DNA from 2 places in the Paenibacillus sp. KS1 genome. Region 2 is predicted to be linked to the other one. Evidence: riboswitches for the same ligand, from Rfam matches in the RefSeq annotation. Region 2 holds a riboswitch; the other holds the start of a gene.
What was found. A riboswitch is a leader RNA that binds a small molecule or an ion and turns the genes downstream of it on or off. The one in region 2 is predicted to bind glycine.
Positions count from the first base shown of each region.

Region 1: linked by a shared signal. The riboswitch ahead of BBG47_RS16270 (alanine/glycine:cation symporter family protein) and the one ahead of gcvT (glycine cleavage system aminomethyltransferase GcvT) in region 2 are both predicted to bind glycine.

Region 1 is NZ_MAIS01000046.1:27,078-31,506, forward strand. It holds gene BBG47_RS16260 (DUF4179 domain-containing protein) at 1-199, opposite strand, end outside; gene BBG47_RS16265 (sigma-70 family RNA polymerase sigma factor) at 196-729, opposite strand; partial or broken gene BBG47_RS16270 (alanine/glycine:cation symporter family protein) at 891-2,236, opposite strand; glycine riboswitch at 2,379-2,485, opposite strand; gene BBG47_RS16275 (pyridoxal phosphate-dependent decarboxylase family protein) at 2,681-4,138, opposite strand; gene BBG47_RS16280 (aldo/keto reductase) at 4,399-4,429, opposite strand, start outside.
Region 2 is NZ_MAIS01000015.1:39,656-44,084, reverse strand. It holds gene gcvPA (aminomethyl-transferring glycine dehydrogenase subunit GcvPA) at 1-1,347, opposite strand, end outside; gene gcvT (glycine cleavage system aminomethyltransferase GcvT) at 1,344-2,471, opposite strand; glycine riboswitch at 2,573-2,696, opposite strand; glycine riboswitch at 2,700-2,794, opposite strand; glycine riboswitch at 2,958-3,066, shown strand; gene gcvH (glycine cleavage system protein GcvH) at 3,260-3,652, shown strand; gene murI (glutamate racemase) at 3,830-4,429, shown strand, end outside.

The sequences.
Region 1 (4,429 bases), on a different contig from region 2:
TCGCTACACCCGCTGTTGAAATCAACACTCTGCGCAGCCAGCGGTTCTTCCGACTTCTTCTCTTCCGTCCAGGAAGCATCTCGTCGATGATCTGGTATGTCCGATCCATTCGGTTGCGAACGGATTCTGGCAGCTCGCTAATATATGGTTCCCTAAGCTGTTCCAGTCGCTGATCGATAGGCAGTTGTATGTCTTTCATCCGTTCATCTTCCTTTCTTCAGTATCATCCAGCCATTCTGCGAGCGTGTGACGTGCCCGATGCAGCCGTGTCTTCACCGCGCCCACGGACATATCCATCATCTCGGCGATCTGATGCATAGGCAAATCCTGAAAATAAAACAAAATAACAATATTGCGAGATACTTCCTCAAGCCGATAGATCGCCTGACGCAAATCAAGATGATCACTGTATTCAGCCGTGGCAACACCAACTTCTGGGAGTTCAGCCAGCATGATGATGCGAGCCTGCTTCCGCAATATCATATTGCATTCATTGATCAATATCCGAAAGAGCCAAGTCTTAAAATAGGCATGATGATTTAGGTTTGTCAGTGCGCGATAAGCCTTGAGCACAGTCTCCTGCATCGCATCTGCACAATCCTCGTCCCTTCTGACGATCGACCTGGCCATGTTGAACATTTGGGCTTCATGCTGCTTGATGAGTCGAATAAATGCTTCTTTATTACCTTCCTTAGCCAATCTCACTTCTGTCTCTATATCGCTATGCAAGCCGTTTCTACTCCCTTCTTTACCCCATACACGCGAATCAAACTGTCAATTAGATGCATAAGATAGGCAAAAGGTTTCATTAAACGCAAAAAAACTGCCAAATGTTCACTTTCATGCATTTGGCAGTTTACTTAAGAACAGGAATCGCTTCCTGCTTCTATTTATTTTTCGGATTCCCTATGCTTCCAATATAGACGCGTCTCAGACACGACGACTCCAGACAAACCGAGCAGTGCAACTAAGTTCGGCAGCGCCATTAATCCATTTACAATATCAGCAAGCTTCCATATCATATCCAGCTTGATAAATGCCCCAAAGCCAATGATCGCAATGAACATAAGGCGGTACGGCAGAATCGATTTGACACCGAATAAATAAACCATGCACCGTTCGCCGTAATAGTTCCAGCCAAGAATCGTCGTGAATGCAAATAAAATCAAGCAAAACATAAGAATGAGGGAACCGTATGGCAGCGCAGCATCAAATGCTGCCTGTGTCATGGCCGCTCCTTCCATTGGGCCATTCCATACACCCGTTACAATCAATGTTAATCCTGTAAGCGAGCAGACGATGATCGTATCGATGAATGTTCCGGTCATTGATATGAGTCCTTGCTCAGCCGGCCATTTCACCTTCGCAGCCGCGGCCGCAATCGGTGCGCTTCCGAGACCTGATTCATTGGAGAATACACCTCTTGCAATCCCGTTGCGGATCGCCATCATAACCGTTGCTCCCAAGAAGCCGCCACCTGCTGCTGTTGCATTAAACGCGCCTTGGAAAATTAACGACAGTGCGTGCGGTATCTGATCCGCAAATGCAATAAGCACAACAAAGCTCGCGATAAAATAGATAATAGCCATGACAGGAACAATTGTCGTCGTCACATGCGATATACTCTGAATCCCGCCAATTGTAACAAGCGCGGTCACGATAGTCACGATTGCCGCAGTGACTACTGCAGGTACACCAAGGCTTGCTTCTGTAGAAGTGACGATCGCATTAATTTGCGGAAATGTACCAATTCCAAGCAAGGCAACCAGTACTCCGCTAATCGCAAAGAATACAGCAAGCGGCTTGAATTTCATGCCAAGTCCCTTCTCAATATAATACATAGGACCGCCTAGCACTTGTCCATTGTCATCAATGTTGCGATACTTGACAGCAAGCAATCCTTCCGCATATTTGGTGGCCATTCCGAAGAATGCAGCAACCCACATCCAGAATAATGCACCGGGTCCACCCACCTTAATTGCAGAGCAACCCCCACGATATTACCAGTTCCAATTGTCGCCGCCAGCGCAGTAGCCAATGCCCCGAAACTGGATACATCCCCTTCTCCCTCGTTCTTCGACTTGAATATTAACTTCAAGGCGAGCGGCAGGCGGAACAACTGTAGCGCTCCCAAGCGGATCGTTAATAAAATTCCCGTTCCTACTAATAAAATAAGAAGCGGTGCTCCCCATACCATGTTGTTCAATTTGTCTAACCATTGTTCCATCATTGTCAAATCAGTTCCCCTCTTTGTGAATAATAAAAAGAGTCAAATCGAATGATTTGACCCTGGGGACATGTGTGCAGAATAAATAACCTGACGTAAGTGACATACCTAAATAAGATCATCATACCAATGACTTACGATTTTTCTACGCTTCTGCATCCCTGTCCTTTTACCTGAGAGTTTTAACGAATCCACGAGAATCAAATTCGTCTTGCCCCTTCGGTGCCCCAATCATGGAGTCTCTCCAGAGTCCTGTCCATTTACGGTCCTGCTTATACGTATTCGAGCTCAAGGTTCGATATGTCTAAGCGCCTGAGAGCTTACCCCTTCGGCTAGACGATTCGTCTATCTCCCGCAAACTTCATCCAGTTATAAAGTTGTAGGTAACATTATAGTAGACACACTATCATTGTGCAATGATCCATTGCATTGTAATTTATCCCATACCATCTATCACACATGTGCTTGGTGACTGTAATATAGGGATCTGGCCTCATTTAATAAATGAATGAGTTCACTCACATTCTGCACATTCGTATCGTAATTGGTAAAGCATGCACGCAGCGTTGGTACACCATGAATGGTAAATACGGATAGCCACACTTTCCCTGTGCTCAATACGTGTTGATTCACAAATAGAGCGAAGTCCTGGTCGTTTCGTGTCCATGCTTCTTGATCAAGAAAGCAAATGACAGGCAGCACGGTATCATTGGCAACTGTCCAGCCAGATCGCATTAATTCTTCTCGGAATAGCTTGCCCATTTCAACTTGATGTCGCAAGACAGCCCGATATCCTTCCCAACCCGCTGTAGCCAGGGATAAATACAGCTTCAATCCTATAAATCTCCGTGACCATTGAATGGAATGCGTATATGGATCAATCGTGGGCAGCTCCTCACCCTCCTTCGGCATATAATCTGCCGTTATACGGAAGGTTTCATTCAATATACGTGAATGCCGTGTGAAGTACATGCCCGCCCCCATCGGAACGGACAGCCACTTATGAGCATCAAACGCGATTGAATCTGCTTGCTGGATACCATCCATATGGAAGGACAGCTCGGAATCCAATACGATTGCGCCGCCATAAGCAGCATCCACATGAAGCCACATCTGTTCATGCTCCGCTACTGCCGCGATTTCCATTAACGGATCAATTGCACCGGCTCCCGTCGTTCCCGCTGTAGCAATAATAAGAAATGGGGCAAAACCCTGCGCGCGGTCTATACGTATTTGTTCTAATAACGCTCCAATATCCATTTGCAAGGAATCGTTCGTACGAATGGAGCGAATTGAATTCGTTCCAAGCCCGCAGGAACGAGCCGCTTTCACCAATGAATGATGACTCTCTTCAGAAGCATACAGAATGGGTGGCTTCTCCCGAGCTGCTAATCCGTCTGTTGCATACTTTGGAAAATGATAAGATAGAGCCGTTAAGACTGCAGTCAAATTGGCTTCCGCTCCCCCAGTCGTGAAGGTTCCATCAGCAACATCACGCGAGTAACCAAATTGAGTGGCGAGCTCACGCAGTACATAATTCTCAATTTCTACGGCAAGCGGCGCATGACTCCATGCAGCAAGCTGGGGGTTAAACGCCGCTGTTATCGTGTCTGCCATAATCCCCATAAAGTTCGGGCGGGGATTGTATAAGCCATAATATCCTGGATGTGCTGTGTGCACTTGATATCGACGCAGTCCTTCTATAACATGCTGAACCGCAGTTTGAGGCTTGACAGGAGCAGCAAAGTCAATTTGCTCCGCATACTGCACAATCTCTGATGGGATTAATTCAGGGGCAACTGCTACCTCGTCGGTGTATGATAGATACTGACTGATCTTCTCTAACGTATATGAGCCTAGCATATACTGTTCCTCAGTTGATAGATCCAAGATCGGATTCTGTCTAAGCATACGGAATCCAGCAACTCCCTTCCACTGTTCAATTCAAGAAAGATGTTCCAATTGAATAATAGCTTACCGACCAAGACGACAATTGAACAGGTACAGTTTATCAGCTCGCTATGAGGACAGACCATTTATCACTCTATTATACTTACCGTCCTTCCATTTACATCGTTTTTCGAATATGAGCGCAAGATTTCGAAATCTCAACTCAAAAAAACCGCCCCTATTACCTAGAGGCGGTGTCTATTGCTTCCTTACTTTCTCATTTACTCAGGCAATCGGTATACAGCAAAAGGT
Region 2 (4,429 bases):
GCTCACCTCCAGCAGGTCAATAAATTGTTCGATGTCTGATTTGGATTTTTTCTCCGTGACCGCAATGAGCATATGTCCTTCCAGTTCAGGATAGAAGCGGCCAAGATCCAAGCCGCCAATGAATCCGTTGTCCAGGAGCAGAGACTGCAATCGATCCATGTCAGTATCTTGCGGGAGACGAAGTACGAATTCATTGAAATAAGGCGCTTGGAACGCTAATCCAAGATTGGGCTTGTTGTTGATGTAAGCAGCTGCATAATGAGACTTCTGTATATTGAGCTTCGATACCTCTTGCATTCCCATCTTGCCCATGACGGACATATAGACGGAAGCAGCAAGAGCAAGAAGTGCTTGGTTCGAGCAGATGTTGGATGTCGCCTTCTCGCGACGAATATGCTGTTCTCTCGCTTGGAGTGTAAGAACAAATCCACGCTTGCCATCCAGATCCTTGGTCAAGCCGACAATTCTGCCTGGGATGCGGCGCATATAGGGCTCTGCAACGGCAAAGAAACCGCATGTAGGACCGCCGTAAGATGCTGCAATGCCAAGCGGCTGGGCATCTCCAACACATACGTCGACACCTAGTTTGCCAGGGCTCTCCAACATAGCAAGACTCAGTGGATTCGTACTCATGATGAGCAGGCCTTTATTTGCATGTGCAATCGGTTCAATGGCGCGCACATCTTCAATGCATCCGAAGAAGTTCGGGGACTGAATCAGTACGGCAGCAGTCTCGTCCGTGACAGCACGCTCCAGCTGAGCAAGGTCAGTCACGCCGTCTTGATATCCAATCTCGACTACTTCAACATTAAGTCCTCGAGCCATTGTGCGAACAATCTGTCTCGCTTCTGGATGGACAGTGCTCGAGATGACAAGCTGCTTGCGCTTCGTTGCGCCAACCGCCAGTGCTCCAGCTTCTGCAAGTGCAGTAGCGCCATCATACATGCTGGCATTGGCAACAGCCATACCAGTCAACTCGCATATATAGGATTGAAATTCAAAGATTGCTTGCAATTCACCCTGACTGATTTCAGGTTGATAGGGTGTATAGGCTGTATAGAACTCTGATCTAGAGACTAGATGCTGAATGACTACAGGGATATGATGATCGTATATTCCAGCACCAAGGAAGCTGGTATGGCTCTCACTGTTAGCATTGCGGGAGGCCAATTCCTTCATATGCTTCATCATGGCTGCTTCATCTAATGGTTCAGACATTGGCAGTACTCCATTGTAACGAATGGAGGCTGGGATATCGCGGAATAGCTCGTCAATGGAAGAGATGCCGATCTGCTGCAGCATGTCAGCCTGATCTTGTTCCGTCACTGGAATGTAACGATGCTTCATGATGGATTCGCTCCTTTGGCAGGGGTCGGGATTCGTTTATAAAATGGAGTCGAGACGACGCGGGCTTTCAACTGCTTGCCGCGAATTTCGACAAGAATTTCTGTATCCAATTCAGAGAATGCGGATTCAATCAAGGCCAGCCCTAGATTGCGCTTTAATGTCGGCGACTGTGTTCCTGTTGTAACTTCTCCGATCACGCGCCCATCTGCAAGCACTGGATAATGGGAGCGAGGAATGCCTTTGTCGATCATCTCAATGCCAACCAGCTTTCGTGCCGGTCCATCGGTCTTCTGCTTCGTTAATGCTACACGGCCGATGAAGTCGCCCTTATCCAGCTTGACGAATCGTGCTAGTCCTGCCTCAAGCGGCGAGATATCGGCTGTAATTTCTTGTCCATAGAGGGGGAGACGTGCCTCGAAGCGCAAGGTGTCTCTAGCACCAAGCCCTGCTGGGAGCAAGCCGAACGGTTCGCCCGCGCGAATCAGTTCATTCCATACGTGTGCTGCATCCTCTACGGACAAGTAGAGTTCGAAGCCATCTTCACCGGTATAGCCTGAGCGAGACAGCAATGTTGATACGCCGCAGACTTGTGCATCTGATAGGAAATGGAATGGTGCGAGCGAATCAATAGGTGCTTCAGTTACCGCAGCAAGAATAGCTTGGGCATTCGGCCCTTGAAGGGCAAGCAATGCTGTGCGATTCGATACATTGGTCAAGGTAACGCCATGAATCAGGTGTTTCTGCAGCCATGCGTAGTCTTTATCGATGTTGGAGGCATTAACAACGAGCATGTAACGGTCGCTCTTCATCTGATAAATGAGAATATCATCGACAACTCCTCCATCAGGGTAGCACATCAGCGTATATTGTGCTTTGCCATCCTCGAGCCGCGATACATCATTTGTTGTCATCTGTTGAAGAAATGTCAGGGAGGCAGGGCCGCTTACGATAAATTCACCCATATGGGAGACATCGAATAGACCTGCATGTGTACGAACTGCTTCATGCTCTCGCTGAATGCCGATAAATTGAACAGGGAGCTCCCAGCCGCCGAAGTCAATGCAGCGTGCACCCGGATAAGCAGAGTATTGATCAAATATTGGCGTTCTCTTCAATTGACTCATGAATTCACCTCGATACGCGTATTTGGACTAATTATCGGTATACGAACATAAAAAGGACAGCCGAAAGAAAAGTGGATGCATCGCATCCTCTCATTCTCTCGCTCTGTCCTTTGTACCTGAGAGTGTCGCCGATTGTCGCAAACAAATTGTTTGTTTCCGTGTCTACCATCGACTTTCCCCTTGGGTGACTGTATTCGTTTTCATGAATAGCAGTGCTCTCCAGAGGTGCGTCCGGTAAAAGTCCTTTTGCCTGAGAGATTCACCCATTCAGGCTTACTCCTTCGGCGCTGCTATGTCTCAGCAGTCTCTCCCTTTACCATCATTCGCCATTTTCAGCTGTCATCTCTACATTAGTTGAGCTTTCCACACTTTGTCAATTGATATTTTCTTCACAACTGATTTCATAGCTTGTCATATTGACAATCATGCATATCTTGCAATAATCTAATGGTGTTATAATTACCCAGTTTAATCGTAATTCGCGAACGAGGAAGGTCGGGAGAGTTTGACAATTGCGATTGTCAACACCGAAGGAGCAAGTTGCCAGCCGCCGATTGGCAATGAATCTCTCAGGTTCCATAACCGCCATTCTGACGCAGCTCTGGAGAGTGCATTTTCTATGCCGCCAAAGGGGTAAGTTCAACCGCAGTTGTGGCTGTGGAGGAACGGGAACTCTCAGGTACCGAGGACAGAGAACAAGGCGACAAGGCCGCTTCCTGTCCATTTTTACGATCTCGATTGGATAGACGGCCTGATGAATGACATTATGAATGAAATGGGGCGTTGACATGAGTGAAGTGAAGAATGGATTGTTGTATAGTGAAGAGCATGAATGGGTAGTTGCCATAGAAGGCAATACGGTACGGGTTGGCATTACAGATCATGCACAATCCCAGCTGGGAGACATCGTATTCATCGAATTTCCGCCAGTAGGAACCAGCTTGTCCGCAGGGGACAGCATGGGATCAATTGAATCGGTGAAGACCGTATCTGAGTTGTACTGTCCGGTATCCGGAACAATTACGAAGGTCAATGATGGATTGGAAGCGTCGCCAGAGCTTGTGAACAGCAGCCCCTACGAAGATGGATGGATTGCAGAAGTTGAAGTAGAAGGCAGCGTTGAGGAAGCTGTGAAGCACTTGCTGAATGCAGAGCAGTACACGAAGCTGATAGATGAATAGTTGAAGGAACAATAGGTTGAGAATCTAAGAACCTGCTGTACCGGTATCATGCTGGTGCAGCAGGTTTTTTCATTTGCTTTCTGACAAATTTCGATAGGATTCACCGCCGAAAAGGAGTACAATATAAGCATCGACAACTAGATGTTGCAATGCTAATAAGAATGCTAGGTGAATGGAATGACAATCGCTTTTTTTGATTCTGGAATCGGTGGAATAACCGTGTTGGCTGAGGCTATGAAGCATATGCCGCATGAACAATATTTATTTTATGCAGATACGCTGCATGTCCCTTATGGGACGAAATCTCAATCCGAAGTAATGCGCCATGTAGATTCAGCTGTGGAAGACATCATGCAGCACAATGTTAAGGCGCTTGTTATTGCGTGCAATACAGCGACAAGCATCGCAGCGTCTGAACTAAGACGGAAGTACGACATTCCGATCATCGGGATGGAGCCAGCAGTCAAGCCTGCCGTGGAAATGAACCGCGACAATGGCAAGCGTGTGCTTGTATTCGCGACAGCTTTAACCTTAAGTCAGAACAAATACCATACATTAATCAGTCGAATTGACGAGGAACATATTGTGGATTCGATTCCCTTGCCGGAATTGGTAGAATATTGCGAGCAGTTAAACTTTGATAAGGGAGTGATAGGAGACTACTTCGTGCATAAGCTTGCTGGATTGGATTTGAATCAGTATGGAACAATTGTGTTAGGATGTACACATTATCCCTATTACAAGCACATATTGAGAGACATCATCCCTGCTCATATC